DNA from 3 places in the Lysinibacillus sp. GbtcB16 genome. Region 1 is predicted to be linked to each of the others. Evidence: riboswitches for the same ligand, from Rfam matches in the RefSeq annotation. Region 1 holds a riboswitch; each other region holds the start of a gene.
What was found. Region 1 has a riboswitch for cyclic di-AMP ahead of KVT27_RS03045 (M20/M25/M40 family metallo-hydrolase). Riboswitches for the same ligand answer to the same signal wherever they lie in the genome.
Positions count from the first base shown of each region.

Region 2: it holds a riboswitch for cyclic di-AMP, as region 1 does, so the genes downstream of both, KVT27_RS09810 (TrkH family potassium uptake protein) here and KVT27_RS03045 (M20/M25/M40 family metallo-hydrolase) in region 1, are expected to answer to the same signal.
Region 3: it holds a riboswitch for cyclic di-AMP, as region 1 does, so the genes downstream of both, KVT27_RS18105 (APC family permease) here and KVT27_RS03045 (M20/M25/M40 family metallo-hydrolase) in region 1, are expected to answer to the same signal.

Region 1 is NZ_JAGXJV010000001.1:619,008-629,532, reverse strand. Features, by position in the region: gene KVT27_RS03090 (hypothetical protein) at 76-588, opposite strand; gene KVT27_RS03085 (NUDIX domain-containing protein) at 647-1,198, opposite strand; gene KVT27_RS03080 (aldo/keto reductase) at 1,274-2,173, shown strand; gene KVT27_RS03075 (VanZ family protein) at 2,170-2,649, shown strand; gene KVT27_RS03070 (GNAT family N-acetyltransferase) at 2,674-3,177, opposite strand; gene KVT27_RS03065 (YqkE family protein) at 3,337-3,603, opposite strand; gene KVT27_RS03060 (acetyl-CoA C-acetyltransferase) at 3,626-4,810, opposite strand; gene KVT27_RS03055 (alpha/beta hydrolase) at 5,017-5,988, shown strand; gene KVT27_RS03050 (S-ribosylhomocysteine lyase) at 6,040-6,510, opposite strand; cyclic di-AMP (ydaO/yuaA leader) riboswitch at 6,749-6,895, shown strand; gene KVT27_RS03045 (M20/M25/M40 family metallo-hydrolase) at 7,118-7,486, shown strand; gene KVT27_RS03040 (YneF family protein) at 7,586-7,804, opposite strand; gene sirA (sporulation inhibitor of replication protein SirA) at 7,904-8,329, opposite strand; gene KVT27_RS03030 (lmo0954 family membrane protein) at 8,672-9,028, shown strand; gene KVT27_RS03025 (PspA/IM30 family protein) at 9,044-9,682, shown strand; gene liaF (cell wall-active antibiotics response protein LiaF) at 9,794-10,477, shown strand; gene KVT27_RS03015 (sensor histidine kinase) at 10,474-10,525, shown strand, end outside.
Region 2 is NZ_JAGXJV010000001.1:1,943,238-1,953,762, reverse strand. Features, by position in the region: gene KVT27_RS09850 (TolB family protein) at 44-1,282, opposite strand; gene KVT27_RS09845 (DUF4085 family protein) at 1,603-2,325, shown strand; partial or broken gene KVT27_RS27525 (NUDIX hydrolase) at 2,396-2,791, shown strand; gene KVT27_RS09835 (hypothetical protein) at 3,199-4,248, opposite strand; gene KVT27_RS09830 (sigma-70 family RNA polymerase sigma factor) at 4,238-4,813, opposite strand; gene KVT27_RS09825 (DUF2798 domain-containing protein) at 5,431-5,922, opposite strand; gene KVT27_RS09820 (hypothetical protein) at 6,749-6,979, shown strand; gene KVT27_RS09815 (hypothetical protein) at 7,157-7,306, shown strand; cyclic di-AMP (ydaO/yuaA leader) riboswitch at 7,583-7,723, shown strand; gene KVT27_RS09810 (TrkH family potassium uptake protein) at 7,892-9,229, shown strand; gene KVT27_RS09805 (potassium channel family protein) at 9,252-9,911, shown strand; gene KVT27_RS09800 (hypothetical protein) at 9,993-10,178, opposite strand; gene KVT27_RS09795 (hypothetical protein) at 10,198-10,482, shown strand.
Region 3 is NZ_JAGXJV010000006.1:6,786-17,310, reverse strand. Features, by position in the region: gene KVT27_RS18105 (APC family permease) at 56-1,879, opposite strand; cyclic di-AMP (ydaO/yuaA leader) riboswitch at 1,999-2,148, opposite strand; gene KVT27_RS18100 (PepSY domain-containing protein) at 2,362-2,880, opposite strand; gene KVT27_RS18095 (PepSY domain-containing protein) at 2,973-3,638, opposite strand; gene KVT27_RS18090 (sensor histidine kinase) at 3,635-4,933, opposite strand; gene KVT27_RS18085 (response regulator transcription factor) at 4,930-5,619, opposite strand; gene KVT27_RS18080 (Nramp family divalent metal transporter) at 5,833-7,098, shown strand; gene KVT27_RS18075 (ABC transporter permease) at 7,337-8,026, opposite strand; gene KVT27_RS18070 (ABC transporter ATP-binding protein) at 8,019-8,942, opposite strand; gene KVT27_RS18065 (sensor histidine kinase) at 9,079-10,014, opposite strand; gene KVT27_RS18060 (response regulator transcription factor) at 10,020-10,525, opposite strand, start outside.

The DNA.
Region 1 (10,525 bases):
TATTACAAGATAGTGAATAGATTTCTAACATGTTCTACTTTTTTATCTGATCACAATGTCTGTCTATTAAACCCATCATTTTAACACATAAGAAACAACAATAAACTCAGCAACTATTATGATGAAAAATGCGATAAAATTCAACAAAATTGTCCGACCAGATACTTGTTTCCCGATTTTTCGCTTTGACCAAGCAGGTACAAGTAAATTGCATAGGACTAGCAACAATATACAATAGATAAGCTGAAATGGAAACCACCAAATCGTATAAAGCCAAAAAGCTTCAAGTTTTTGTAATAAAAAAACAGAACTAAAGCCAAAAAAAGTGGCACGCATCGCTACAGTTACACGTACTAAAACTTTTAAAACACTGTGAGTTGCTAGTAATAATACAAGACCTATGGAAATGGCGACAGGAAGCACTAAACGAAAAATCGAATGCCTGTCCCCATCGGCTAAACGAGGTTCTATAAATAAAATAAACGGTTCCGCTTTCGGTCCACCAAAAATATGAAAGAAAATAACGCCACAAACAAAGCTAACGGCAATGATGGAAGCGTGATAAAATATAGACACCGTACGAGACATAAACATGCTCCTTTTCTATCAAGGTTTGTACAGCTTATGCTCGTCCGTCTCTATTATGCTAAAGATTATTTTCTAAATGGGCAGCAAGCCAAAGTACAGCAAATGCAGTTTTAGCATCAAATATACGTTGATCTGCGACCATTGATTGTGCTACTTCCAACGAAACTTCTAAAAGTTCGACAAACTCATCCTCATCTAATGCTGCTTTATTGTCGATGATATACAAATCCTTCGCTACATATAGATGAATGACCTCGTCTGCAAATCCCGGCGACGTTGCAAATGTTTGTAAATATGTAAGGCTGTGCGCGCCGTAGCCTGTCTCTTCCTCTAATTCACGGCGAGCTGTCATTGCTGGTTCTTCACCAGGTTCAAGTTTCCCTGCTGGAATTTCAACAATAGAACGTTCAAGTGCCTTACGATATTGTTCCACTAACACTAATTTACCCTCATCTGTCACAGCAATTACCGCAACCGCTCCGGGATGCTTAATAATTTCGCGCTTTGCAACCTGACCATTTGGCAACATGACATCATAAACTTGTAGTTTTACAATTCTTCCGTCATAGATTGGTGTCGTTTTTGTCGTTTTTTCCTCAAACTTTTTCATAGACGATAACCTCGCTTGTCCTTCAGATATGTTCATTGTACCATTACAAGTAAAGAAATCGAAGGAGGTCGTTTCATGAAAAAGAGGAAGCTTGGCACTAGTGAATTATTCATTTCTGAAATTAGTTTAGGAGGCATGTCACTTTCGACAGATAAAGAGCAAGGAGCTCCTATTGTCGATATGGCATTAGATGCGGGCATAAATTATATAGATACTGCCGATTTATATGATTTAGGGGCTAATGAGGAGATTATTGGCGCGGCATTAGGAAAGCGTCGTCAAGAGATTATCCTTGCCACGAAGGTAGGTAATCGTTGGACTGAAGGTGTGCAAGGCTGGCAATGGGATGCTTCGCCATCTTATATAAAACAAGCTCTTCATGCTAGTTTGAAACGGTTAGGAACGGACTACATCGATGTTTATCAGTTACACGGTGGTACAATCGAAGATGACTGGGATGGTATTATCGACACTTTTGAGAGCCTGAAAAGAGAAGGACTTATCCGTGAATATGGCATTTCCTCGATTCGTCCAAATGTGTTACAACGTTTTTTACCTACAAGCTCTGCTAAAAGTGTCATGATGCAATATAGTGCATTAGATCGTCGCCCCGAAGAGTGGTTTGACTTTATTGCGAACGAAGGTGCTTCTGTTGTAACTCGCGGCACAGTGGCAAAGGGCTTATTAACAAATAGCTGGCAGCAACGTCTTCAACGAGTAAACGGTTTTAACACCTATTCTTCAGAAGAGTTAACAACAACGTTAACAAACTTAGCTTCACAGTATAATGACTTACATGCATTGGCACTAGCCTTTAATTTAAAAGAGTCAGCAATCGCTTCTACAGTGATTGGAGCAAGCTCACAGGAGCAACTAGCACAGACCCTCTCTGCCTATGAAAATACGGCTGCTATAACCAATTTTGAAGCAGCAAATACGTTAACGAAAAATGAACAATATGTAGAACATCGATGAAAAAGTGGTTAATCTTCATCATCTGTCTTGTTGTGCTTATCATTTCCTCGAGCATGACTTACGAACAACAAAGTATTTTACCAAAGCTTAAAGATTTATTAGCTAATAAACCTTTTGAAAAACAACTATCCGTTTTAAAAATCCCTTATTGGGACACAGTCGTATCAGTTGAAGAACGTGGTTATTTTCCATTTGTTGAATTTTTAATTCGTAAACTTACACATTTTATCGGTTTTGGATGCATTGCGCTCGGTTTGTACTTTGCATGGGGAAAACGCCGTTTTGCAGCAACTATTGCTATTGCTGGAACGGCTTTAATTGCTATGCTTGATGAATTTCGTCAAAGCTTTACACCAGGTCGCACAATGAGCGGTCAAGATGTGCTTGTTGATACAGCTGGAGCCATTGTTTTTGTTGGTGTCGTTGTGGTCTTCAGGAAATTGTTGAAAAATAAAAGACAAAAGGCACTATACTAGCCTTTTGTCTTACATATATAATCCTTATAGAAATCTCCAATAATAAAGAGACTCCGTTTCTTTATATAAGGTAGCCCCTGCTTTTTCTAAAACTCGATGCGAAGCGAAATTATCTTTTTCTGTATCTGCAATAATATACTGAACATTTGGTTGATGATGTAGCCAGTTTATCATTGTTATAATGGTTTCTGTCATATAACCACGTCCTTGAAAACTAGGAAAGGTATAATAACCAATCACCACTTCCTGCCTCTCATTTGGCATCCCTTTTAGCATAATGCCCCCAATAGCACAATTCTGTTCTTTACATACAATCATCCAATTCGTATGCCAAATATAATTTTCTTCATCTTCCAAATCTTTGGAGCGTCTATAGTTCAATGCCTGTTTTAGCTCATCATCAATAATCCCCTCTAGCTTATGTAAAGAGAATTCAACTGCTAAATCATTCTCATGCTCTATTAGCAATTGTAAATACTTAGCATTTAAAGGAATTAATCTTAATCTTTTAGAATATAATTCAAACATCATTGTTCTCCTATCATAATTTAATCTATTTACTAAACTATAATAAGGTATATGTTATTGGCAGCGTCTCCCACATCATGATTTGTTACTTATAGAATATCGACTTTTTTGGTTATCCAAAAACAGTGAACCCACATGCGCGAATTCACTGTTTCCTTATTAATATTTCGTGCCTTTATCGCCATACTCGTTTAATAATTCTTCAAACGATTTATTTTTTTCTCGTTGCTTACGTTCAAAAGCTAGTTTTGCTTGGCGCTCTTCTTCTGCCGCCTGTTCTTTCACGGTTAAATCTTGCTTTGCCGCTTTTAATTTAGCTAACACATCGCCACCTAGCTGGTCTGCTAATGTGACTGCCTCCTGCTTTGGCAAGCTCGCTGTCATGCTATTGCTTGTCTGTTGTTGTTGTTTTCGTTTCTTTCCCATTTCATTCACCTTCTTATTGACATCAAGGACGCTTCACTACTGTAGCTACCCCTTGACCACCACCGATACATAACGTGGCTAAGCCCATTTTCGCATCACGCTTTTCCATCTCATGTAAGAGTGTGACCAAAATACGAGCACCACTTGCACCGATCGGATGACCAAGAGCAATCGCGCCCCCGTTGACATTTAGTTTATCATGATTAAAGCGTAATTCACGATCAACAGCAATCGATTGTGCTGCAAATGCTTCATTTGCTTCAATTACATCTATTTCATCTAATGTTGCTGCTGCCTTTGCCAGTGCTTTTTGTACTGCTATAACTGGACCAGTTCCCATAATTGCAGGATCTACTCCTGCGCTTGCATTGGCTGAAATAATCGCCATTGGTTGAATACCAAGCTCTTGTGCCTTTTTCTTCGACATCACAACAACTGCCGCTGCCCCATCGTTAATGCCTGAAGCATTCGCCGCTGTTACGGAGCCATCTTTTTTAAATGCGGGACGTAGCTTACCTAGAGATTCCTCTGTTACACCTGCACGTGGAAATTCATCCTTGGCGAATACAATAGGCTCTCCCTTACGCTGTGGAATCTCAACAGCGACGATTTCATTTTCAAATTTGCCTGCTGCAATTGCTGCCTCTGCGCGTTGCTGAGAACGAGCTGCAAAAGCATCCTGTTCTTCTCTTGAAATTTCATACTTATCACATAAATTTTCAGCTGTAATTCCCATATGATAATCATTAAAAGCACACCATAGACCATCATGAATCATAGTATCCACTACCTTTTGATCGCCCATTCGGAAGCCTTCACGCGCATTTTTTAAAACATAAGGTGCCTGGCTCATATTTTCAAAGCCACCAGCCACGACAATATCAGCATCACCTGCTAAAATAGCTTGCGTTGCTAAATGCACAGCCTTTAAACCTGATCCACATACTTTATTAATTGTTAATGCTGATACTTCATGTGGTAAGCCAGCCTGTATCGCTGCCTGACGAGCTGGATTTTGTCCAAGACCAGCCGATAACACATTCCCCATAATGACTTCATCGACTTGTTCCCCAGCTACTCCTGCACGCGCTAAAGCGTCCTTAATAACAATGCTACCTAAAGTTACAGCTGGTACGTCTTTTAATGTCCCCTGAAATGAGCCTATAGCTGTTCGTACAGCACTCACGATTACTACCTCATTTATCATGTCCATTCTCCCCTTTTCCCCGTTCAAAAATCAACACTGCTGCATATGCTACTAGCAGATATGTATATTTTAACAAATATTTTGACGATTTTCGATAATAGAAATAATCGCAGTTTTGCCAAAGTTATTGTAAAATGTTGACGTGTTTTAAACAATCTCAGTTGGGAACATTACAAATAAGAAACAGCATGTGGAGGTGTTTTATGATGAAAAAGAAGATGCTTTTATTCTCTGGTATTACAACAACGCTTGCCGCAGCAGCTACTGGTCTGTTCGGCTTCGCGCTTTCCAATAAATTAATGTATATTCAACAAAAAGATCCTGAATTTGTTCGTGAACGAGAAACGACAGCCAAACGCTTTGATGAGGCTTGGTACAATAAAAACTTGAAATGCGAATTAAATATTGATTCTCCTAATGGTTATACGATTCGAGGAATTATGCTTCAGCCGTTGCAAACCAATAACACGATCATCATATGTCACGGTGTTACCGAAAATAAAATAAATTCCGTTAAATACGCTCGGCTATTTGAAAGGCTTGGCTATAATTCAGTCATCTTTGACCATCGCCGTCATGGCGAATCTGGTGGCAAAACAACTAGTTATGGCCACTATGAAAAAAATGATCTTGATGCAGTAGTCAATACAGTGAAAGCCATGATTGGTGAAGATGCAATACTAGGTATTCATGGAGAATCTATGGGTGCAGCAACAATGTTACTTTATGCAGGTACGGTTGAAGATGATGCTGATTTTTATATTTCTGATTGTGCATTCTCCGATTTTTCCATGTTGCTCAAGCAAATTGCCAAAACTGAATTTAAATATGGCTCTATTATTCCCATTCGTTTTGCCGATTTCTTTGTCCGCCTCCGGGACGGCTACTCCTTCAAAAGTGTGACCCCCGCCGAAGCAGTGACCCATATTGAAAAACCTGTACTTTTTATCCATAGTATCCCTGATTCATTTATTCCAGCGTCCATGTCACTAGATCTTTACAATAAAAAAGTAGGTCCTAAAAAATTAAAGCTATTTGATACTGGGGCACATGCCCAATCCTTTAATGAAAATATGGATGAATACGAAGATTTAATTCATGATTTTTTAGAAAGTTTTATTTACCAAAAAATAAATCGGGATTCTTCCTCCTCCAATGTCATTCCATTCCATTTTTAACGCAAATAAAAACCTTGCTTTTATTATTCCCGCAAGGTTTTTTTTCCATATTTATTCTTCAAAAACGATATGCCATTCCTCTCGTTTCGCTAAAAATTCCTTCGCTAATGCTTGTGCTCCTTCTAAGCTATGACTCGCAGCCCAGCCACATTGTACCTCATTACATGCAGGCACTGCTGTCGCCTTTGTCACGTCAGTAAATGTTTTTTCTAAAATAGTTAATAGGTCCTCATAATCTTCATGATTAATAAGGGATACATAGAAGCCTGTCTGGCAACCCATTGGACTGAAATCAACGATATGGTCAGAATAATTACGAATGATATCCGCAGATAAATGCTCTAAGGAATGCAAAGCTGGCATTTCCATATGCTCTTTATTAGGTTGCTTCAAGCGAATATCATATTTGTACACTTCATCGCCATTTTTCCCTGCTTTAACTCCCGCTAACCGAACATACGGGGCTTTTACTTTTGTATGATCTAGATCAAAGCTTTCTACATTTGTCTTTTCGCGTTCCATATTTAACAGCTCCTTTTCTATGAATACTATTTATTATAGCTAGTTTTTCTAAAATTAGTGGGAATATTTTAAATTGCTAGTTTTTTTATGTTTTCATAGAATATTTCAAACGAATAGAGTTAAAAATTTTTTCATTCTTGTTTCTAAAAGACTGCTACACATCTTACTAACATAAGAAATTGCTTTGTAAAAAAAATTTTTACAGCCTTTTGTTAAAGAATTTCATAGTCAGTTTCAAATTTCTAAATCGCTGAAGCCAGTTGAGACAAGGAAATCAAATATTTACAGATCATTAGAAAATCCAAGGGGTGAATCCTTTTTAGGTAGGGCTACTCAAAGGTCCCAATCCGACAGTTAACCTCGTAAGCGTTATATGAGAAGGAAAATGGAGCCATATTCATTATTTGAATTGGAAAATTTCAGAATCCATTGAGGACGAGCATCTCGTTTGATGGATGGAACGTTATGAATTGGGTCGATGACATAGTCATTAATGAAAACGAATTCTTTCTGCCTAAGTGAGAGCTTCATTCTCAGTAATTAAAGTAGAAATCGGAGGGAAACAAACTATGAACAAGCAAAAAAATAAAGGGATCTTTTATGGCTGGTGGATCGTAGCTATTTAAACGCATTCCAGAAATTATTGATGCGAGGCACATATGACCTTCACACCATTTCAACACCTTCACTTTATAATAATATAGATCTTTGTACATTAGTCGCCCCTTTTGTCAAAGAAATTGTCGGTGAGGAAAACTTACAGATAGACGAAGAACCTTTAGCTGGTACAGAAGATTTCTCTTATATTAGCCAGCGTGTACCAACGATGTTTATGTGGGCTGGATCGAACGGTTTAGGAAATCAAAACTATTCACTTCATAATCCCAATATTATTTTAGATAAGGGTGTTCTACCGTTAGGTGTAGCTGTTGTTGTACATAGTGCAATTAACTGGCTGAATGCTTCTCTTCATTAAAAACAAGGGGATGTCTCAACCATTTTGAGACATCCCCTTTTATGAGTCCATGTAAAAAGCAACCAGTTACCTTAACCAGCTGCTCCTTAAAAATTCCAATTATTTTTGGAATTTATTCATTTGTGCCATCATTTGACGTACTTGCTTTTCAGACGGCGTACGACCCATTTGTGCCATCATCATACGAATCATTTGCTCATTAATAGGTGGGTTTTCTTTTAAATATTTCATCATAGCTTGACGAGCGAAATAGAAACCAAGTGCCGCTCCCGCTGCTAATGCGATAATTACGATAATAATCCAGCCCCATGTAGGCATACAACCAACCTCCTCCACTACAATATACCGAGAAAAAACTCTCCACGCTCCATTATACACCAAATGATAGCATGTTACTATATATTGTAGTGAATTTTCCTAGTGCATTGTATACTTCATAGGTTTCAACCACCCACATTCATTATCTTGTTTATTGAAAGCAATGAATCGTTCACTCATTTTGGCAAGCATTTGAAATAAATCTAAATCTAGCATTCGTGAACCCTCACAATAAACACAAATCTTACGATCCACTAAATAAATAGCCATTTTGCCTTTTATCGGATGTTCTAAAAACAAAGCATTACGAGCTCTTTCTAAATGTGCATATTTGGAATCAAGTTGATGCTCCAACATTGCTGCTATTTCATCAAAACGAACGGATTCACATATATACGCAAGCTCTTTTAAGGATTTCTCATTGGCGTCTTCACAGCCTTGCATCATCTCTAACAACTTTCGCTCTCTGCCAAAAATAAACGTTAAATGCTCTTCTTTTATCTTATATATGGAATAGGTTCTCACCAGAAATCCTCCTTCGCTCAGTTTATTTTCCATAAGTATAGCTCATCCCATCTTGTTAATTTGTCAAACGGAGGAAGGTTTCATCTTCTATTTTTGTCGAAAAGCTTCTAGTTTAGGATCTAAAAATTACTTTATGGCAGATGATAATTAGCTCTTAAAATGAACTGCTATTTTTCAATGAAAACAAGCAAGATACACTCATTGTGTACATCAAAAACCCACTTTTATTGCAGCCTAGATAGTTCTCAGCCTCAAGACCTAGTAGAAAATCAATTTCGAGTCCGTTTTAGACAATCTTGTAAATCGGTAACATAAAGGTACAAACGAAAGGAGCTAAAACAAATGAGAAAATTTCTTTTATTAACTGGAGGCGTTATCGCAGCATGTGTTGCACTAGCCTTAATCGGACCATTGGCAGGCTTACTATTCTCCGGATTATTTGTAGCACTAGGGATGCATTTTTACATGGCGAGCAAGTCTAATTTCGGTAAAATCTTTTGGTTCGCGGTTGGTCTAATCGGTATCCTATCAGCAGTATCGAACATTCCTGCAATGATTGGTCTTGCAGCAATCGCAATTGTCTATGTCATTTATAAAAAATGGAATGGCGAAGATGTAAAAATCCCAACAATTGAAAGTAAAAAAGAAGAAGACCCATTTACAAACTTCGAAAAAGAATGGTCAAATTTAACAAAATAAAAGGAGAGAATGAATATGAATTTATTTCAACGTTTTAGATATACAGTAGAGGCAGACTTACATCAGTTATTTGATAAGAAGGAACAAAAAAATCCAATTGCTATGTTAAACCAGTACATCCGTGAAGCTGAAAAACAAACAGAAGAAACAGGTAAATTATTAGAACGTCAAGGACAATTAAAAGAAAAGCTTGAGCAAGAATATCAACAAAATGCAGATTTACTTGCTAAACGTGAATCTCAACTGACATTAGCACAAACTAGTGGCGAGCAAGATTTAATTGATTTTGCAACAGATGAAGTGACAGCTTACACTGCCCGTAATCATACATTACAGGCAAGTATCGAAGCAAGTACACGTGAATATTTCGAGCTAGAGCGTAAATTTGAAACAATGAAACATAAAATTAAAGACATGAAAGTTCGTCAATTACAGTTAATGGGCAAAGAAAATGTCACTCGTGCCCATCATCAAATGGATGGTATGATAGCCAAAAACAATAAAACAAATTTTGAAGATTTGGAAGCTTATATTGATAAATTGGCTTATCAAATTGACAAAGATCATGAAGTTACAACATTTGAAGCAAGATTGGCACAATTAGAAAAAAAAGCTTCAGAGCAAAGCTCTCCACTGCTAATTGAAAATAAATAACATGTTATAATGGAAGCAATGCGCCAACTCTAACCGGCGCATTCTTTCACGTTTAAAACAGAGGGTCCCATTCCCTCTTTTATACTATTAGTAGAAAGAAGGGTGACCCTCTTGCAAAATTTCACTACAAATAAGCTCACATTTTGGGTACTATGCTTCTTTTTACTCGTTTTTATGGAGCTTACTATTTTTAATAATGGTGGCGCCTTTTGTTTATTGATTGGGGCCGTACTGCTTTATTTAAGCTTTGCTAAAAAAGTCCGCTTTTTTAAATGGACCGGCATATTCTTCATTGCGATTGCATTATTCACAATGTGGAGCCTCCGTCTATTCATTGTCATTATGCTCTTATATATGCTTTATCAATACTTACAACGAGAAAATGAACCAAAAATAGTTGGTGCTGAGCTTTTTGAAAAACTATCTACCTCGAAAAATGACTTAATTGGCACCATACCAGCACCAACAGAAGCATACAAATGGCAAGATGTGCAAATTCAACGTTTAGCAGGAGATATCACAGTTGATACAACTCAAACGATTTTGCCTGCTGGCACAAGTCTAATTACGATTCGTCAAGGGATTGGTAAAGTTCAAATCTATATCCCGTATGAAATACCTTTTCGTATACACTATACGACCCTATTTGGTGAGCTTACTTGCTTACATGTGGGTCCACAACGTATTTTAAATGAAAGTGTTAGCTTTTCTGATGGAAATCCTGAGGATGCAAAACGCATTTTAATTATTCATGTTGCAACATGGCTTGGAGATTTGGAGGTGCTGCGTAAATGATTGCCTTTATCTCAAGATTATTTACCTTATTATTCATTTTAATGAGTG
Region 2 (10,525 bases), 1.3 Mb from region 1:
ATCCTGATTTCCTCCTCTTCTACTATAAGGAGAGTCTTCCCAGCTATTTATAAAATACAATCTCTTCTACATCGAGAAGCCATTCCGTTGCTTCTGTGCCATCCGAATTGGCCTTCCAGAGGTTTCTTTTTGTGTCAATAATTGAGTAACCCCTTAGCCAAACGAGCTTCTTTATGGTTGGGACAAACTGAGGGGCATAATCTCCATATCCTTTAGGAGGATTGCTTATTTTCGTTTGTTTATTCGTGTCAATATCAATAGAATAAAGCACAGGAAGCGGGTGCTTGCTGAAGTCGTTTGTCCAATCTTGTTCTTTTATTCTCGAGGCTACGAGTAATTTATCAGTAATCCAATTGAAATCAAGATCTGAGTAATTGTCAGGCGTATATGACCCTGAAACAGGCATCTCCTTTACCTTTAAATCCTTATCTCTAAAACCAAAAACAATTCTTCCGCCCCCTGCGATATACGCCAACGTATCAGTTGAGGGTGCCCACTTAGGCTGGCCTACCTGTAAAATCATTTCGTCTAATACTTCGAAGTATTTTCCTTCCTTATCGATGACGCAAACCATATCGCTATCCATAGACCAGGAGGCAGTTGGGGTCACAACAAAGGAAATCCATTTGCCATTCGGGGAATAGGTTAGCTGTTCGGCATGTACGGCAATCAGTTTGTTCTTATCAGTTGTCCCAATTTCTCTTGGCAATGTAAAAAAAGGTTCCACTCCCCCAAAAAGAACAACGTTCTCATAATTATCGTCCACTTTTTTTGTAAACAAAGAAGCGCTTGACCACCCATCGGGGCGAAGAGTGCCGGATGAAGAAAGAAGGAAACCTGTACCGTCCGGAAGCCACGTAAAATCGTTGACTCCGGTTGCGATATTATAGAACCGCTGAAGGTTTGAGATGTCCAATATTCCTTTGTTTTTATAAGCTATAACGTTCTTATGAGGTGCCCATTTAGGCGAAGAGCCATCATAAAAAATTTTCTTCTTTTCCTCCGTTTTAATGTTATAGGTCCATAACTCTGACTGTGCTTCCCCTTTGTAGATTTCAGAAGGTTCTTCAACTTGATAAACCAGCAGGTTACCATCTGTCGACCATTGCGGTTTAGCGAATACCTTGCCCGAATTCGTCACTTGCTTTTCTTGATCACCTATTAAGGTCCACAAATTACCTCCCCTAATAAACGCAGCTTTCACCTGATTTTCTACAGCTGCTGATGGGGCTGAAGGAAACAGACTAGCAAGGATTATTATTAAGAAGAAAGCTCGTTTCATGTACATTTCTCCTTTCATGGATTATGTTCTTATTATCTTTCTAGACAGCTTTTTTATGTAGACAATGCCGCTTTTATTAACTAAGAGTAAAGAAAAATTGGACTTTTAAGTTAGAATCCCAGAATAAAGTAACGGGGCATACCTATATTTTGAACCAATAACTAAAAAGAATGTAGAAGAGGAAGCGTACGGAATGTGTCTTTTTTCATTTAAGGGCCATATTACTTTTGGTTATTTATGTTATAAATAGATAAATATACAAAAAAGTAGTTGAACAATTTCGCTAAATTTCTTAGTGTATAAGAAGGATGAGGTTTATAATGAAATATTTTACTAAAGAATGGTTCGAGTTGAGTCAAAAAACAAGTTTCCATCTTAATTTAGTGGAAGATCAAGAGGCTGAATTATTTTCAGAAGAATACTTTCAACAGCTTTACAATAGCGAATTAATGGATTGGCTTACTTTACGAGAAGAAATGTATACAATTGATTTTAATAAAGAAGAGGCAACAGAAGAATTTGATAACGCCTTCATCGTAAATCAGATGATTTTAAAAAGGCAATTACCACAAATGATTTTAGAACAGATAGCTGATTTAAGAGTTTTCGCTTTATATACAGCATCCCGTAAGGTCATAAATGCTTTAACTAAATTTTGTGAGGAAAATGAAAGGTCAGTAAATGCCATTAGTGAGAATTACAGAAGCTATTATAAAGAAGCCTCCACTTCATTTGATAAAGAAATTGTAGAGGATTTTCGATTCCATGATTGTAAGGTAATAAACTTAATTCAAAATGACACAAATTTAACATTAACCATAGATAATTCAGGTGGTTTTACAGATGTACATGAAGTAACCTTTGAAAATTCTCATCTAATAAAACAAGATGGTTTATTAGAAAATACATGGTGGTTGTATGAGGAAGTGTATAAAGTTAATAATCAATACGAATTTCATGCATTATTAAAAAATGGAGAGAACGAGTTAATTGACTTTATTATTTCAGCTGAACGAGTTTCCTTTACACGTAAGGACTTTTAGTCGAACAAAGTACTTCAACAATCAGGCGCAATAATTTAAAAAGATTTGAATGAATGAGAGGTTACGATTAATGCGAAATAGAGGTTCGGTAGTTATAGTAGAAAAGATAAGGTAGAATTAGTGATGACATTGTCTATTATGTTTTTCTTGGTGGTGGAATAGAAAAAGGGGAAACGCCAGAAGACGCAGCAAAAAGAGAAGCATTTGAAGAATTGGGAGTAGAAGTAAAGGTTAATGATTGTATAGCAAAAATTGAATATAAAGGAACCCAATACTTTTTCTTATCCGAAATCATTAATGGAACATTCGGAACTGGACAAGGTGAGAAATACACAGACAAAGAGAGAGATAGAGGAATATATTTGCCTTTGTGGATAGATATAAAAGGTTATTGTCTATTGATGTTAAACCGAGAGAAGTTGCTTTGATAGTTCAAACCTTATCAAGTAATGAGGAATTTAGGTGAATAAAGTTCTTCAACAATCGGGCGCAATTAGGTAGCAAGAATTGTGCTTTTCTTCATGAAAAGGGCCATTTAATTGAATAAAATACAATTGTAGGTTTGTAATAAAGTTTAATAAATTAAAGGATAACAACCTTGATATGAGAATAGATCTAAAGAGCATGTTTTGAAAAAGATTGATCAAAACATGCCTTTATTTAAAGTAGCAGATTAAATACTTTATAAAAAAGTTTGATTATTTTTTAAACCCTAGTTGAACTATAGGCACATTTGTTTAAGTACAGGTTTGTAATAAAGTTTGATTAAAAGCACCTCATGCCACCATTCAAATTCATATTTAAGAAGCAACCATTGAATTAGATGTACTCAAGCGATATTTTGCCACCTCACCCGCCTAGGATTTGTTATTTCTACCATGGTGTTTCAGTTTTATGTTCAATAACTTGTAATACTTTCGGTTCAACAGCTTTTAACAATTGTTCACTTGAACGATTGCTTTTAGGAACATCATCATTTTTTTCATCTTGAATTTGTCTTTCAGCCTGTGTTTTTGCAATCACATCAATCACTTGTTGTTTAGAGACATTTTTAGATGCTGCAATCTCGACAACCGATTTACCTTTTGCTAATTCTTGTTTTAATTCTGTTGGGCTAATTTTTAGTAAAGCAAACAGTTTTTCGTCGTTTAAAAAGGAATCAGCAGTATAATCAGGCTTCCCATTCGTAGAGAAAAAACCTTCTACTTTAATGTTTGAAGGTGTAGTCTCACCTCCGATTAGAGAAACACTGATTGTATTTCCTTGAACAAATACCTGGTAGAAAGGTGTTTTTGATCCCTTTTTGGTGTAATTCAACATAAACGTTTTTTGATCCGGGTTCTCTATTTGCTCCATAGCAAACTTGTACTCTTCGCTGTTGCCAAACATTTTATCAATTAGATAATCTACCTTCGACTTGATTTCCTGATCGGTTAAGGTAGTGAGTGGTTTCTCCTTTGGCTCCCAATTCTCCTGATTCACGTGTTCAATCGCACCCGTAATACCGTTTGTATGAAGGGAAATCTTTTTGCCAATTCCTCCTTTTTCCTGCAGTATGATGCTTGTTTGGACACCTTGCACCTTGCTTGCATTGATAATCTCAAACGATTTTGTCTCAGGAAATGCGTTATATAGCTTCTCAAGTGTTTCTTTGCCAACCTCATCCACCTTGACTTGTTCAACAGTCATTGGTGTTCTAGTAAGCATTTCAATCAAGTTAGGGGCCGCAAATGCTGCGGTTGGAATCAAAATCGCAGTAGCAACTAATCCACTAATTAATCGTTTTTTCATGTTTATTTCGCTCCTTTTTCGTTGGAAATATTGAGAATAGGATTGTTCTATTCGTTTGGAAATGGCCGGAGGGCACTCCATAGTTTCTGCCTCTTTGTGCAGATATTCACGGATTTTGCGTTCAATTGGCATTGATTTCTTCCATCCTTTCTGGGGGGAGATTACTTAAGTTTTTTCGAAGCACCTGAAGGCCAGCATGATACCTGGACTTGACCGTACCCAGCGGAATTTCGAGCAATGTCGCTATTTCCTCAAGTTTATAGTCGTGAAAAAAGCGGAGGACAATCACGGATCGTTGTTTATCGGTCAGTTTTTGGATTGCCTGTGTTATCATTTGCTTCGTCCCATCCATCAACACAGAAGGTTGATCCCAATGAGGCTCTTCCCGAGAAAAGGCACGGATGCGTTCAAAAATTCGGAATCTCCGCCAACTCTTGACCCGAAATCTCTGCACTTGACGGATTACCAAGCCATTTAGCCAGAAGTGAAAAGGTCTGTTCGTATCATAGTTAGCAAGGGAGGTCCACATTTGCATATAGATCTCATTCATGACATCTTCCCGATCCTGCTGATGATCGACCAGAAAGGAGACTGTCCGGTAGACGTCCTGATAGGTGGCATCATACATCGTACGAAACGCCTGTTGATCACCTTCTTTCATTTTTGTGAGTAATTGGTACATATATTCATTTTGCATTCAGAGGGTCCTCCTAAGTAAGCTTACACACTATATTGTCTCTCTATCAAAAAAAGGTTCGGTTCTTTATTTTTTTTTGCAAACGGCTGAGTGTCGGCGGTCATCGATCAGGAAGAAAATCAGGAGTACAACGACCCGTATGCCAGCCGAGGTTCATTGGCTAGTAAGCAATCAGGGGATAAACGTGGTAATTGGATCGTCGATGGCTATTTCTGTGAGGGGTAAAGAAATAGCCTTGGATTGGCCAAATAGTGGTGAACTATCATCGTACAATCGAACATTATTTTATAGCACTTAAACAAGTTGGTTTTCAGTTCTAGATTTACGTGAAGGTACACCGCGTGAACATTTTAGTAGTGAAGAAGAATTTATTAGAAGATAATGAATTCCGTTTTTACTGACTTTTTCTTGTGTGAAGTAAATAAATTTCCTAATATTGATTATTGAACTAATAGGGGCTTTAGTCGAATAGGGCGCAATTCCTATAAAAGGAGTTGTGTCTTTTTAGATAACCTTTAAAAGTGGTTTTGCATACTTGAAAGAAAATGTTCAGTAAAAAAGTAACCCAAAAGAATAAATCTCTAAGGTTACTTGAAACGTAAATAATATGTTTCAACTTAATTTTTTAGTACTAAGTTATTTTGAGAAGTTTTTATAAACTTATTAAATAAAAAACGTACAATTGGTCCCATAATAATAATTTGCAAAGGCAATGCTACAATAAAATTCCTACAAAACACAGAAAGGAATTCTTTGATAATCGAATTGGAATACAATCCATTGTGAAAATAACTTGTTATCAAACCATAAATAGACATAAAAAAAGCCATTCCAATAACCATGCATGTAGATAATGTTAGAATCTTAAATAGAACATTTGATGTATTTGCTGTTAATTTGAAAGCTATTTTTTTAGCTATAGGTCCCACTAGGTACAAGTCAAGAATGATAGCAACAATAAAACCTATTAAAAAATCAGTAATTCCGCCTAAGAAAGAAATTTGTCCAAATATATCATTAAGGTAGAAGTTATAAAGGGTCATAAAAAGTACCATTCCAAAACACATTATTAAACCAAAATATAGACTTTCTTTTCTAGTAGTTGGCATACGTCAACACTCCTTTCGTTACTTGAGTAAGTATATAAATTTTATAAATACTTAGTAAGTGACAATTCTGTGAAGGTTTTGGTGGGAATTATAAATATATGTTACTGCACAATATGAGGGCAGCATGCAATAGTTTATTCAATAATAGGGCGCGATTGGGGAACAAAAGGAACAGATGTAACAAAAGGAACAAATGAAAAACATGTATCATGTTTTGTGAAAGGAAATATAATGGAAACTCGGAGGTAGGTCGGAGCGGTAAGGTTTTCCTCCCTTGGTATTTATCAAAACCTAAATATTAGGGAAAGACAGACCGACGACCGACCTGCGCTTGACAGACTAGTTCCAAGCATGACATACACGGCCGGCCCATATTTTTTAAGAGATAAGGCATTACCCCAGTTTACATGTTTTGTTAAGAATAATATGTAAAAAATAAATCATTCCCTTGTTAAAAAGATCACTTAATATAGTGGTCTTTTATTTGCATTCAAATATGAATTAAAGAAGCAAACGCAGCATAAGCTAGCGTTATTTTTATTGTTTAAAATGATAAGGACCTAGGCAGGTTAAGATTTCTTTACCTTGTCCAAGTACTATTGATTTAATATTCAAATAAAATTAAGATGTTGAGGGGGAAATAAGTACTAAATTTACTGCTGATGGATCGCCGTATGCGATGAAAGTCGCCTGTACGGTGAAGGCTCGTTATAAAACCGAAAAGTTATAAGACGAGAACAGCGCACAAAACGATTTTAGAATTGATGGTTATAAAGGAAATGGTGAATTAACTTTCAAAATTAATCCCGCAATAGGATCCACAAGTATGAAGGTACAACAATCAACTGATGGAGGAATAACTTGGATTGATTCAACACTTGTTGCAGTATTTGATGGTCCTAATTTTAACCCAAACTATAACAACCCTATATTAACAGAAACAAGTTATGGTGTTAGAATTGGTGGATTAATGGTGGGCACTACCTATCACATTAAGTTAGTTGTAACAGGTGGCATTAAAGATGGTGATTCTAATATTGTAGTTACTACTTATTAATTCGTTTAGTTTAAACCTCACCAATAGGTGGGGTTTTTTCTTGAACAAAATTATACGCAATATAACTAGCATTATATTTTGCCTTCCACAATCAGCTGTGGAGGGCTATTTTTATACAACAAGACCTAAGCAATGCACTTTGCCGAGCGGTGCTATTTTTATTTGTGAGGTGTTGACATGGACAGTCAAACAGAAGCTTTAATCGGAATTTTATGTACAGTATTAGATGCTTTTATTGGGGTGCTCACTTACAACCGTAATCGAGACAAGGATGTTAAGAACGATGCATCTGATTCAGCCGTAATACGCACGAAACTAGACAATTAACGCTGGGGTAGAATCGATTAGGAATGATATTAAAGCACAAGAAATGCGTGTTACAGGGTTATCAGAGCGTGGTGACACCTTATATTAAAAATTATTATTAAAGAAGACCGAGAAATGTTTCTAGAGCTTAATTTTGAATATTAATTGAATTCCTCCGATATTTAATATGTTACAACATACACCAATGGAGTGATCAGTTTAATAAGCATAGATAAATATTTTCCTTGTTTACAAAATTTATATGAAGGAGTACAATAATTCCGTAAATCAGAACTAATAAAATATCGGCCAAATCTCAACAATTGAGAACGGAGGACCCATTATTTTGGGGTTAATTCTGCCTTGCAGAAAGGATGAGATATTCTCTTTCGCCATCCTACCCGTCAGCTAACTTCGTCGGCTAAAGCGAAGGAGGTCATAAAGAAGACCGCCTAACTCAGTAATTTTTTATTGCTTGTTTAGATCGGTCTTTTTTTATTTTCCAATAAAAGGGTTGCGAATGGTTTTTATTCCGCACATGATTCATATAAATTCAAATTTTGGGTAAAGTAATGTATTACTATGTACCACACTTAGGAGATAAAAATGAAGAGCTTAAAAGAAAATCTTGATCCTGCAAAGATTCTTGTTTTGGGATTCGCTATTCTAATTTTTATAGGTGCTTTTTTATTAACTCTACCTATAGCAACAGAAGATGGTAAAGGTCTAGCATTTTTAGATGCATTATTTACTGCTACGTCGGCTACATGCGTTACAGGTCTTGTAGTTGTTGATACCGGTGAAACATTTTCATTGTTTGGAGAAATTGTAATTCTAATCCTAATACAAGTAGGTGGGCTAGGATTTATGACATTTGCAACCTTTTTATTTGTTCTATTAGGGAAAAAAATTTCTTTAAAAGAAAGGTTGTTATTGAAAGAAGCTTTTAATACAAATTCAACTGCTGGCGTAGTTAGATTAGTTAAACGGATATTAATTTTCACTGTCATAACTGAATGTATTGGTGGTATATTGCTTGCCGTTCGTTTTTCGTTTGATATGTCTATTGGTCAAGCAATCTATTATGGATTCTTCCATGCCATTTCAAATTTTAATAATGCTGGTTTCGATTTAATGGGAGGGTTTAACAGTTTAACTGATTATGTTGACGATCCCATTGTAGTTTTAACAATTAGTTCTCTTATCATCTTAGGGGGATTAGGTTTTATTGTGATTAATGAACTTTATGAATATCGTGAAATTCGTACTTTCTCGGTACACACAAAGGTTGTTTTAAGCACAACGCTTATCCTTATTGTTGGAGCAACTATTTTAATATTCTTATTTGAGTATAGTAATGTAAAAACATTAGGTTCCTTATCTCCAACAGGAAAAGGTCTTGGCGCTTTATTCCATAGTGTTACACCTAGAACTGCTGGTGCTAATACATTATCTATGGGAGATTTAACTCATGCAACCTTGTTCTTAACCATCTTTTTGATGTTCATTGGAGGAGGATCAGGTTCGACTGCAGGTGGTATTAAAGTCACTACGTTCGCAGTATTAATTATAACTGCCCTTTCTCAACTAAAAGGAAAAGAAGAAGTAGTTTTATTTAAACGTCGTATTGTTATTGAAAATATCCTAAAGGCACTAACTGTCGCAATGAGTGGTATCATGATAGTAGTTGTTGTCACTTTCATGTTAAGTATTACGGAAAAAGGTCATGTATTTATAATGTATCTATTTGAAGCCACTTCAGCATTCGGTACTGTTGGTTTATCGATGGGGTTAACGCCTGAGCTTTCACCAATTGGTCGTTTTATAATTATTTTAACAATGTTTGTGGGGAGATTAGGACCTCTTACATTAGGTTTTGCAATTACTAAAAGACGTAAACAGGAAGCATACCGACGTCCAAAAGGTAAAATAATGATTGGATAAATAAACGGGGAGTGTATAGAGAGTGGATAAAAAACAATATGCTGTGATAGGATTAGGAAGATTTGGAACCAGTATCGCAAGAAGATTACATGAAGCTGGGCAAGAAGTTTTGGGTATAGATTTAGATGAAGAGAGTGTAGAAGATGCTGAAACTTTTTACACACACGGAGTTATTGCAGATTCTACGGATGAGAAGGCACTTAGATCCTTAGGAATTACCAACTTTGACTGTATAATTGTAGCAATTGGTGATGATATTCAAGCAAGTATTTTGACTTGTATGCTACTTAAAAATCTTGGATTAAAAAAAATAATCGCAAAAGCTATTGGAAAACGTCACGGTCAAGTTTTAGAAGCAATAGGAGTGGATTGGATTATCTATCCTGAAAGGGATATGGGAGACCGAGTTGCCAATCAACTTCTTTCACCAAACACTCTCGATTATATTGAACTTTCTAAGGATCATAATATAGAAGAAATTATTATCCCTTCAAAAATGGTTGGTAAGAACTTAAAAGAGCTGAACATTCGTGCTAAATTCAACGTTAGTGTAATCGCAATAATAAGAACTGGAGATATTATCGTTTCACCATCTCCTGAGGAATTACTACAAAGAGAAGATCTGTTAGTAACTATTGGTAAAAGAAGTGATTTAGCAAGGTTCTCAAGTTTAAATGACTAAGAGAATATTTAGCTTTGATAAGGTAAATAATGTAGCAAACAAATAGCCAGGTGCTCGAATGAGTACCTGGATTTATTTAAACTAAACCTCTAATTCATCATGTTTCTTCTTTTTAGGTACAACTTTCATTACTACAGTAACAGCCTCATCTATAGTTTCTCCAAGCATCGATTTCAGATTATACACCAAGTTTTCAACCTTATCGGCTACCCACAAAACAATGATGCCTCCGCATAATGTAAACCCAATAAAATCAATGATGTTCATGGGCCATCGCCTTTATAATTTGAGTAATCGAAAAATCTTACGTATTTCCATTTCATCTAAATGGCGAAGAAAATTGGACAATTACCATTGCGAACACGATCTCGCACTATTAAATCATGCAGAACAAACAAACCCGTTGACTGGGAAGCCACGAAACGTCAGTAAGTATGTAAAGAGGTTAATTGAAGAGGATATGAAACGACCACCTCAAAGTAAATTTAGGATTGATCGAAATGAGCCTATCATCATAGAAGAAGAAACGTACTCAATTGAAACTAAAGAGGCCATGAACAGTTTTATATAAAACAAAAAATCACTCTCTAAATGAGTAGTGATTTTTTTATACA
Region 3 (10,525 bases), on a different contig from region 1:
TCGTGTTTTCAATCAACGTACTGATTATAACAGACAATTTTCTAGCATGCTAGCATTATTTTGATAAATGAAAAGGTACTGTCATAATCACGACATTTCTGTGAAATAACAATGTTGTACGTATTAATAAGCTTGATTGATTGTGAAGCATATGATGCCAGCCCTTTTTCGGTAAAAATTGAGGGATGACAACCGTTACTTTATGACCTGTTTTCGCACATTGATGGTCCACTTTATCTATAAATTTGATCAATGGTTGTGTGATGCTACGATAAGCCGAATAATAGGTTACTAGTCGAATGTCTGGTTGCCAAGCCTGCCACTTTTCTTCGAAGGCTTTTGCATCAGCTTGATCGAAAGCCACATAAAAGGCAATAATTTTATCAACCTTTAGTGATTTCGCATAATGAAGGGAATTTTCAACCACCTTCGTTATACCAGCTACTGGTACGATGAATACATTTCCTTCAATAGTAGCGACTTCCTCTTTACTCAATCTCAGCTGTTCTCCAACGGCTTGATAATGAAGCTTGATCCGATGAAATACAAAAATGATAATTGGTAAAAAGACAAACACTGGCCATACCTGAGGCAACTTCGTTACAAAAAACATCATCGCTACGATAAACGAAATAGCTGCACCAATTGTGTTAATCGTAAATTTTGCCATCCAGCCAGTAGGTTTTTCACGCCACCATTTTCGCATCATTCCCGTTTGCGCTAATGTAAACGGAATAAATACCCCAACAGCATAGAGTGGAATTAAATGCTCTGTTGCCCCATCAAATAAGATGATTAAGACAATGGCTGCTAGCCCTAGCATCATAATGCCATTAGAATACCCTAGGCGATCCCCACGCATTTGAAATATTCTCGGAATAAAACCGTCTTTTGATAAATTGACAGCAAGTAGAGGAAATGCTGAATAGCCCGTATTTGCTGCAAGTACCAAAATCATCGCTGTTGTACCCTGTACTATATAATAAAAGAAATTTCGACCAACACTTGCTTCTGCTAGTTGGGAAACGACTGTCGCTTCCGAAGTTGGCGCAATTCCGTAAAAATAAGCTAAACTAACAATACCGATAAATAAAACCGCTAAGATTCCGCCCATTGCTAACAATGTTTTAGCAGCATTATTAGGAGCAGGATTTCTAAAATTAGGGATTGCATTCGATATAGCTTCTACCCCTGTTAAAGCTGAGCTCCCTGTCGCAAATGCCTTTAATAATATAAATAAACTAATCCCTGCGACAGGTGTACCTATCTTTGGATGCAGCTCTGCTGGCACCTGACCTGTTGCAACATTATAGAGCCCCATCCCAATCAACACTAGCATAACGACTACAAACAGGTAGACAGGGTATGCCAAAACAGAGGCGGACTCTGTTACACCACGTAAGTTCAAGACCGTTAAAAAAATCACAAAGATAATAGCAATTGGCACATTGTATGGGTGCAGACTTGGAAATGCCGATGTAATTGCATCTGTCCCTGCTGATACACTTACCGCTACCGTTAAAATATAATCAACGAGCAATGAGCCACCTGCTACAAGACCTGCGTTCACACCTAAATTTTCCCTAGAAACTACATAAGCGCCGCCCCCGTGTGGATAGGCGAATATAACCTGACGATATGATAAAGTCAGCGCCACCAATAGGACAACGACCCCTACCGCAATCGGTAAAGAATACCAAAATGCTAATGTTCCCACAGTCATCAGGACAATTAAAATTTGTTCCGGTCCATAGGCTACGGAAGACAAAGCATCGGACGATAATATTGCCAATGCCTTTGTTTTACTAAGCTTTTGTTCCCCTAACGCATCGGATCTTAATGGTTTGCCGATTACATAACGTTTAAATGAGGATTTCATCAATAAACACCTTCTAGTTTCTTAGATTGTGTTTCGCCTTCCTAAATGAGATCAAAAAACGCCTACAAGTCATCACTAAATAAGACTTGTAGACGCTCATCTGTCTGCCAAGCTCCAACTTTTCTGCTCTTAACGCTTACGAGGTTAGCTGTCGGATTCGGGCCTGAGTAGCCCTACCCTTCAAAAGAAGAGATTCACCCCAAGGATTGCTTATGCGCTCCGTCTAAAATGGGTCCCCCGCGTCTAGTTTGCTTCAGCGATTTAGAAATTTGAAACTTTAATAATGATGTCATATTACGCCTGTCGATTAAAAAAGTAAAGAAGAAAATTTTTATTTTTTACAAGTGAAATACATAGACTTTTTGAAAACATTGTTAATATCCATGGTAGAAATTAATTTACCCGCGAATACCTAATTTAAAGGCATTTTACAACAAAAAAAGCCTTAAAAGTATGCTCTACTTTTAAGGCAACAACTATTATTAGTCTTCCATATCTTGTTCAAAATCAACAATTTCTCCTGTAATCGAATCAACATCAACATCATATTCATATTGCCCATTTTTTAACTCAATTTCATAAATACCATCATCTAATTTAATTTTTGTGACTGTACCCTTTGCTTTTGTTAGAGCCGCTTCAATAGCCTTTTCTTTACTTATAAGGTTAGTAGCAGTATTAGCGTTAACCCATTCATTATCATCGTCATCTTGACGCTCTTTCTTCTGCTTAAGTAATTTACCAGTATAGGCATCGAATTTTAAATCATACTCTTCTTTATCAGCATGCACCTCTACCTCATAAACAGAGCGGTAGCGGTTTTGATCTAGTTCAATATCTGCTACTGTCCCATCCACTACTGATAATGCTTTCTTTTCGATTTCTTGCATGGATAGGATCTTTTTTTCTTGTGCACTTCCTGATAATAAAGTTGTTGAACCAATTGCCGCTCCAACACCAAGAGTCACCACTAATGCAGGAATCATCATTATTTTTTTCATGTTCATCTCTCCTTTGTTTTATCTGCTTTTAGCTTACCAAGCAAAGATGATAGAACTATAAGAGGAACATTAGAATTCCATGAGAAAACTCTTTAATCGTCCCATGAAACAGAAAGGACCTTTCCAGATACAGCATGAATTTGGAACGTGGCTTCTTCATGCTCTGTTTCAATTTCAACTAAATAATAACCGCCCTCCGCAGTATCTTCAAAATCTACAGAATCCACTTTCCCTGTTAATTGTTGCAGCGCTATATCAATGGCTTGCTGTTCGGTAATAATGTGAGGTTTTTCAGGCTGATTTAATGGTTCTACATCTTTTTCAGATAACACTTCACCCGAATAGCCATCTACTGTTATATCTTTTTGCTTATGCTCCTTTTCAACACGTGCGGTATAAATGGTATCTGTGAGCATGACGCTTTCTACCTCACCATATTTTTCTTTCACCATTTTTCTTATTTGATTTTCTGTTAACAATAATTTACTTTGCCCTTTTTGCAACGTTAGATCAGAAACCTGCTGTGTTGTAGCATCAAGCATGGCTGTATATTTCAAATTCTCACGTGTAAATTGTATTTCAAATGAATTTCCACGCTTTTTTACTTCTGAAACTTGACCCTTATAAATAGCTTCGATATGGCGTATGGCCTCCGCTTCACTGAGAGGCTCCTTTTGAAAATAGCGATTTTGAATAAACCAAAGCACTCCGCTACAAAGAAGGATAATCACAATAAGTATTAAAACCCACTTTTTCATTGCTGCCCCTCCTTTGGTATACACAAGGTAAAACTTGAACCTTCTCCAACTGTACTTTCCACATCTATGGTGATGCCCAATTGTCCCGCAAGTTCATGTGCAATCGCAAGCCCTAAGCCAGAACCGCCTGTTTTACGATTACGATCCTCTGTGACACGGTAAAAACGCTCAAACAAATGTGAAACATGCTCTGCAGGAATACCGACGCCAAAATCCTGAATCGTCATTCGTACATGCGTAGTAGTTTCAGCTGTGGAAATATGAACGTCATCCTCACTATATTTCCTAGCATTATCAAGCAAAATAAAGAGTAATTGCTTCAAAATTTTTTCATCACTGTCAATAAATTGTGGTGCTTCTTCTGCGTCGACTATAAAATTCCGATGGTATGCCTGCTGCATTTGTGCAGCCACTTTATTAAGGAAGGGAGCTAGCTCTAGCTGTTCAATATGAATATCCATATGCTCATTATTTTTGGCTAGCTCTAATAATTGTAATACCATTTCATGCATACGAGAAGATTCATTTGCAATAGCCTGTAGCGATTCCTGCGCTACTTCACGATTGTCAAAACCTCTTCGCAAGAGCAACTTTGCATAGCTTTCAATGACAGTAATGGGCGTCTTTAATTCGTGAGAAGCATTTGAAACGAATTCCTGTTGCTTTTGATAGTGCTGTTCAAGCTTCTCCATCATCATATTGAACGTTCGATTAATTTTTGCTAATTCATCCCCACCTTTAGCTGGGATGTCCATTTTTTCATATTTTCCCGTCGATGCACTTTTGCGCATTGTCGCATTTAAGCGTTCTAGTGGTAACAAAATTAGGCGACCGAGTGCCAAGCTCGCTAAAAAGATTGGAATGGTGGCAATAATGGACACAACGATCAAAATAGCCTTTAATAAATCCAGTGTACTTTCTACTTCCTCCATGGATTGCTGTAAGGTGATGTCCACAATTGTCCCATCCATCCAAATAGTAGGCATTGTATAGGCAATAGAAGTAACATCTGGCATGTCTAGAGTGGCCTGAACCTTGGTCTTTAAATTTTCTCCACCATATACATAGATAGCACCACCAGCTGGCATATATGCTCTTAATACCTGCTGTAGGTTGGTTTGTGTATTTAACTGGCTTAATGTTGAGCTTAAATCATTCGCTCGTGTATGAAGTTGACTATATTCCGTATTATAGGCAAATTTCTCGTACAAAAAGTAAATTCCACTGTTAGTTGCCACTAAAATTACTAGCATTAATAAAGTGGTAAGTAGATGAATTTTTGTTTTAAGCTTCATGATTTATTTTCCTTCAGCACATAACCTACACCGCGAACTGTTTGAATAATGGGTGTTACATTAGCGATTTCAAGCTTTTGGCGCACATAACGAATATAGACATCCACAACATTTGTATCTCCGTAGTAATCAAAGCCCCATACCGTCTCTAATATTTGTTCCCTTGTGAGCACCTGCTTAGGATGCTTCATTAGATATAACAATAAATCGTATTCTCTAGGAGTCAGTTGGATCTCCTTACCATAATAAATAACTTCTCTTGTCTGCTCATCGATCGATAACTGTCCAAACGATACACCAACCTTTGTTGGACTAGCCTTTTGAGAAAACCGTAGTGCATTCCGGATACGGGCCAGTAATTCTTCAATTTCAAAGGGCTTTGTCACATAATCATTAGCTCCCAAATCCAATCCCTTTACCTTATCCTCCACCTCACTTTTAGCAGTCAGCATAATAACTGGGGTCTGTGATTCTGTTGCGCGAATACGCTTTAGTACATCTATGCCACTCATTTCGGGTAACATAATATCCAGTAAGATTAAATCCCATTGCTGCTCACGATATTGCAATAAACCGTCTGCTCCTGTATGGGCCATCACCGCTTCATAGCCTTCAAACTGAAGCTCTAACTGGAGCACTCTCGCAATATTTTCTTCATCTTCTATAATTAAAATTCGATTGCTCATGTCGAATCAGTCCTTCATCTTTTCTTTCATCGTAAACGATACAGGTAAGGAAAGTCTAATTAGAAATTGATGAGAAATGTGCATACTTATTTTTTAAAAATTTTAAGCAAAGCGCTTCCCTTTTTCTAATCCTAGCGTTAGAATACTATTATCTTATTTTCCTCCAGGAAACTTTATTTCACAAACGATACTTTTTGAAATGAGGGAACAAATATGGTATACAAACAAGTCACAAAATCGTCTGCTGAGGCGGTTTTAGATGGAGATATAAAAGGTTGGCGACGGTTTTTACCTTTTCTTGGACCTGCATTCATTGCAGCGGTCGCCTATATTGATCCTGGCAATTTTGCCACAAATATTACAGCTGGCTCTCAATATGGTTACTTACTCCTTTGGGTAATAGCCTTTTCTAATTTAATGGCGGTGCTCATCCAATCCTTATCTGCCAAGCTTGGTATTGCGACAGGAAAAAATTTACCTGAGGTGGCACGTGAACATTTTTCTAAAAAGACATCTATATTTCTTTGGATTCAGGCTGAATTAGTCATTATTGCTACCGACCTTGCTGAATTTATAGGTGCCGCATTAGGGCTTTATTTGTTATTTAATATCCCTATGCTTCCAGCAGCTATCATTACAGCAGTCGGATCATTTGCTATTCTAGAGCTTCAAAGAAGAGGCTTCAGAGCCTTTGAGGCAGGCATTTCTGGCATGGTTTTAATTGTCGTATTAGCATTTGCCTTCCAAACATTTTTAGCACAGCCAGATTGGGGCGAAGTAGCGTTTGGTATGTTCACGCCACAATTTGAAGGGGTGGATTCATTACTATTAGCAACAGGTATTTTAGGTGCGACCGTCATGCCCCATGCTATTTACTTACATTCTTCTTTAACACAAAGTCGTATTATCGGTCGTAATGAAGAAGAAAAAAGACGAATTTTCCGTTTTGAATTTATTGATATTATCATCGCTATGATCATTGCAGGAGCCATCAATATGAGTATGCTCATTATCGCGGCAGCAGTATTTCACACACAGGGGATTGTAGTAGAGGATTTAGATGTTGCCTATAACGGCCTAAAGAATGCTCTCGGCCCAATGGCTGCCATTTCCTTTGGTCTTGGTTTACTAATTGCTGGGCTAGCTAGCTCCTCTGTAGGGACATTAGCAGGTGACGTAGTAATGCAAGGCTTCATTCAACGAAAAATACCACTTTATTTACGGAGAGCCATTACAATGGTGCCTCCGTTAGCGATTATTGCATCTGGTGTAAATGCAACCCATGCGCTCGTTCTTAGTCAGGTTGTGTTATCTTTCGGTATTGCATTCGCCCTCGTCCCTCTCGTTATGTTTACAAGCAAACGAGACATTATGGGTGGTTTAGTGAACCACCGTATTACTACTATTTTAGGCTGGTTTGTAGTTGTCATCGTTGTGGCATTAAATATTTACTTACTAGGTGAAACAATATTTGGATAAAATAGTGAATTAATAGACTAACAAAAGGCATCGAGAAGAAAAATCTCGATGCCTTTTTGTTGATAATCTAAAGGTGATAATTATAGACAAATTTACTACCATTGGATCCTACATGATCCTTTACTCTTGTAGGATAGCTAAAGCAGCGCAGAAGTTACAGTTAATTTCTTCATTGAAATCACCTTTATCGAATTGCTATCATCATCGTTCGATAACAACAAAATTTATGGCTCTTTCATTAAACATCAACCTTCTCGATATTGCGGATAGCTAGATAGGCAATACTAATACCTATGATTGCTAACGAGATTGGAATAATAATGATGTCATTTAATGTGAAGTTACCTGTATTGGATGAAGTCACTGATACGATTAGAATAGAAGAAATAATTGTTGCTGGAATAGAGTATTTTCTCATTCCGAAATATAATGGAATTAATGCCATCCCTGAGGCAGCAATTGCATTCATGAGTACAGATGGTATATGTTGCATGATTAAAGTATTAGATAAAACATCAGGAATTAAATCAAATTTATCGCTTACGATGCAAAAAATGGTTGTAATCAAGATATTTGAAACGATGATTGCACTAAAGGTAAAAAGCATGACAATCGCAAGCTTAGCAGCGATTAATTTCTTTCGGCTTATAGGATACATAAAGGCCAATGTGATTGTTTTAAACTTATATTCTCCGATGATCAGTTTAGCTATTAATGTAGCTGCAAAAATAATAAATACGGCTCTGACAAATGAATCGATGACACTTAAAGCCATTTCATAATTTGCAATATCAACTTCCCCTTCTACTTTAGAAATAAATAAAATCATAAACATAAATCCTAAAATAATAAAGTTAGCAAACATAGCACTTTTAACATAGGAGCCTAAATGATATTTTTTCATTTCCAAACGCATTAAATTAAGCATGAACAATCCCTCCATTTATTAGCTTAAGGAAGTAATCCTCTAATGTGCTAGTTTTTTTGCTAATCTCCTCTATTTCAATGTCATGTTCAATCAATGTTTTTGTTAGAACCTTTTGGGATACTGTCAAATCATAAATTCGTATAGAATTGTCATCCATCAGTTTGAAATTAGCCATTCTCAATTCACTTTCTAAAATAAAGGCTGCCTTCTTACCATCGTTTACGATCACTTCAATATAGTCGGCTTGATTACGATTAATCGTATCCATCGTTACTTCAGTAATGAGCCTACCTTCCTTGATGACACCAATCGTATCGGCCAATTGTTCAATTTCCCCTAATATATGACTAGAGATAATGATCGTAATGCCATACTCCGTACAGAGCATTTTAAAAAGCTCTCTCAACTCTTTAATCCCAATGGGATCTAGTCCATTAATTGGCTCATCTAAAATTAGGAGCTCTGGCTTTGTAATAATAGCGCGTGCAATACCTAGTCTCTGTTTCATCCCTAATGAGAAATCTTTTACCCGTTTCTCCTCTGCATTTGTTAATTTTACAAGGTTAAGTACATGGGCAATTTCCTGCTTATTGTAATAGCCCATATATTCGCAATGCAATTCTAAGGTTTCCCTAGCCGTTAATTTTTCATAGAAAATAGGATATTCGATAATCGTTCCCATTCTTTTTAATAGTTCATACGATTGATCGGTCAACCTCTCACCAAATATTTCAACATCTCCACTGGTTGGCTTCGTCAGATTCGTTAGCATCTTCATAACTGTCGTTTTACCCGCTCCGTTAGGGCCTAAAAAGCCGTAAATCTCTCCCTTCTTCACGTTCATATTGACAGCAGAAACCACTTCTCTTCCTTCGTACACTTTCGTAAGCTGGTTTGTTTTCACAATGTATGTCATGTCAATCTCTCCCTCAAATGTGGCTATTTTCATTATAAAAAATGAAACTCTCTAATTTATTACTGGATTCTTACAAATTTCTTAAGAGCATAAGAAAAGCCTGTAAAGCACAATAAAAGCTCTACAAGCTGTGATTTCAATACATCATTCGTTTTAATGCAATGGTAAAAATGGTCTTTTTATAGGGAATACTTGATAACTGGATGGAACCGTCCATCATTTCCACTAATCGCTTTGTAATCGTTAAACCTAAGCCACTCCCCTGGAAGGATTTATTGCGAGAGTCCTCTAGCGTGTACATTCTCTCAAAAACACTATCAATATGGTATTCATCGATTCCTTTACCACAATCCCATACATCTATATAAATAGTCGTTTCATCATTTCTTACGGTTAAGCCAATTACATTACCATCCGCTCCATAGGCAAGAGCATTGGATAAAAGATTGTTGAGAACCCTATCTAACGCTTCTTCATTACCAAGGGCATACATAGGTGTTTCAGGGATTGTAATAGTAATATTTAGTCCCATGGACGTGACCATATCGTAAAATGATAATATATTTTTACGGCTAATTTCACAGACATTGATTTTAGTGATTGGATAATCTGTATCCCCTGCCTCTAATTTGGCAAGATCGAAAAATGTATGAATAATTTTTAATACTTCTAATGTTTTAGCATGTACACCCGCTAATAGTCTTTGACGCTCCTCTTCACTAGCTGAGCCTTGAAGCTGAAGCATTTCAATATAGCCTAACACAACCGTTAAAGGCGTTTTTAAATCATGTGAAATATTGGCCAGCATTTTTTTCATGGAATCTTCCATTTTGCGATGGGTCGCCTGAACTTTTTGGTGATGGTCCAGCCAAGCGTTTATCGAAATAAGTAGCTGTTGAATTTGTGAATTGCTCGTAGTTACCAAAATCTTTTCGTTACTTTTTTCTTGAACAATGGCTTGGAGTTTTTCATTCATATATTGGATCGTCTGATTTTGTTCTTTTTTTGCTTTCCATTGAAAAATAACTATTCCTATAAGCACCACAATTATGATTAATAGCATGATTATCATATCTGTTATCCTTCAAACTTATAGCCAATTCCCCACAGCGTCTTAATATACTGGGGGTTGGATGGATCATCTTCAATTTTTTCGCGTAGCCTTCGAATATGTACATTAATAATATTTTCATCACCGTAATATGCATCTTTCCATATTAGCTGATAAATTTGCTCTTTCGTAAAAACTCGGTTACGGTTTGTTACAAATAGCTTTAAGATGGCAAATTCCTTTGATGTTAGCTTCACTTCTTGTCCATTTTTATTTATTGAGAAATTAACAATATCTATCTTTAAATGGCCTATAACTATTACATCTTGTTTGGGATCTATTTGGCCAGCGTATTTCGTAGCTCTTCTAATAACGGCCTTTACGCGAGCTGAGAATTCCAGCATAGAAAATGGCTTAGCAATATAATCGTCTGCCCCTAATCCCAAGCCAAGCGCTTTATCTACATCACTATCCTTTGCGGACATAATGATGATAGGAAGTGCTGCCTGTTCTCGAATGACTTTTAAAACTT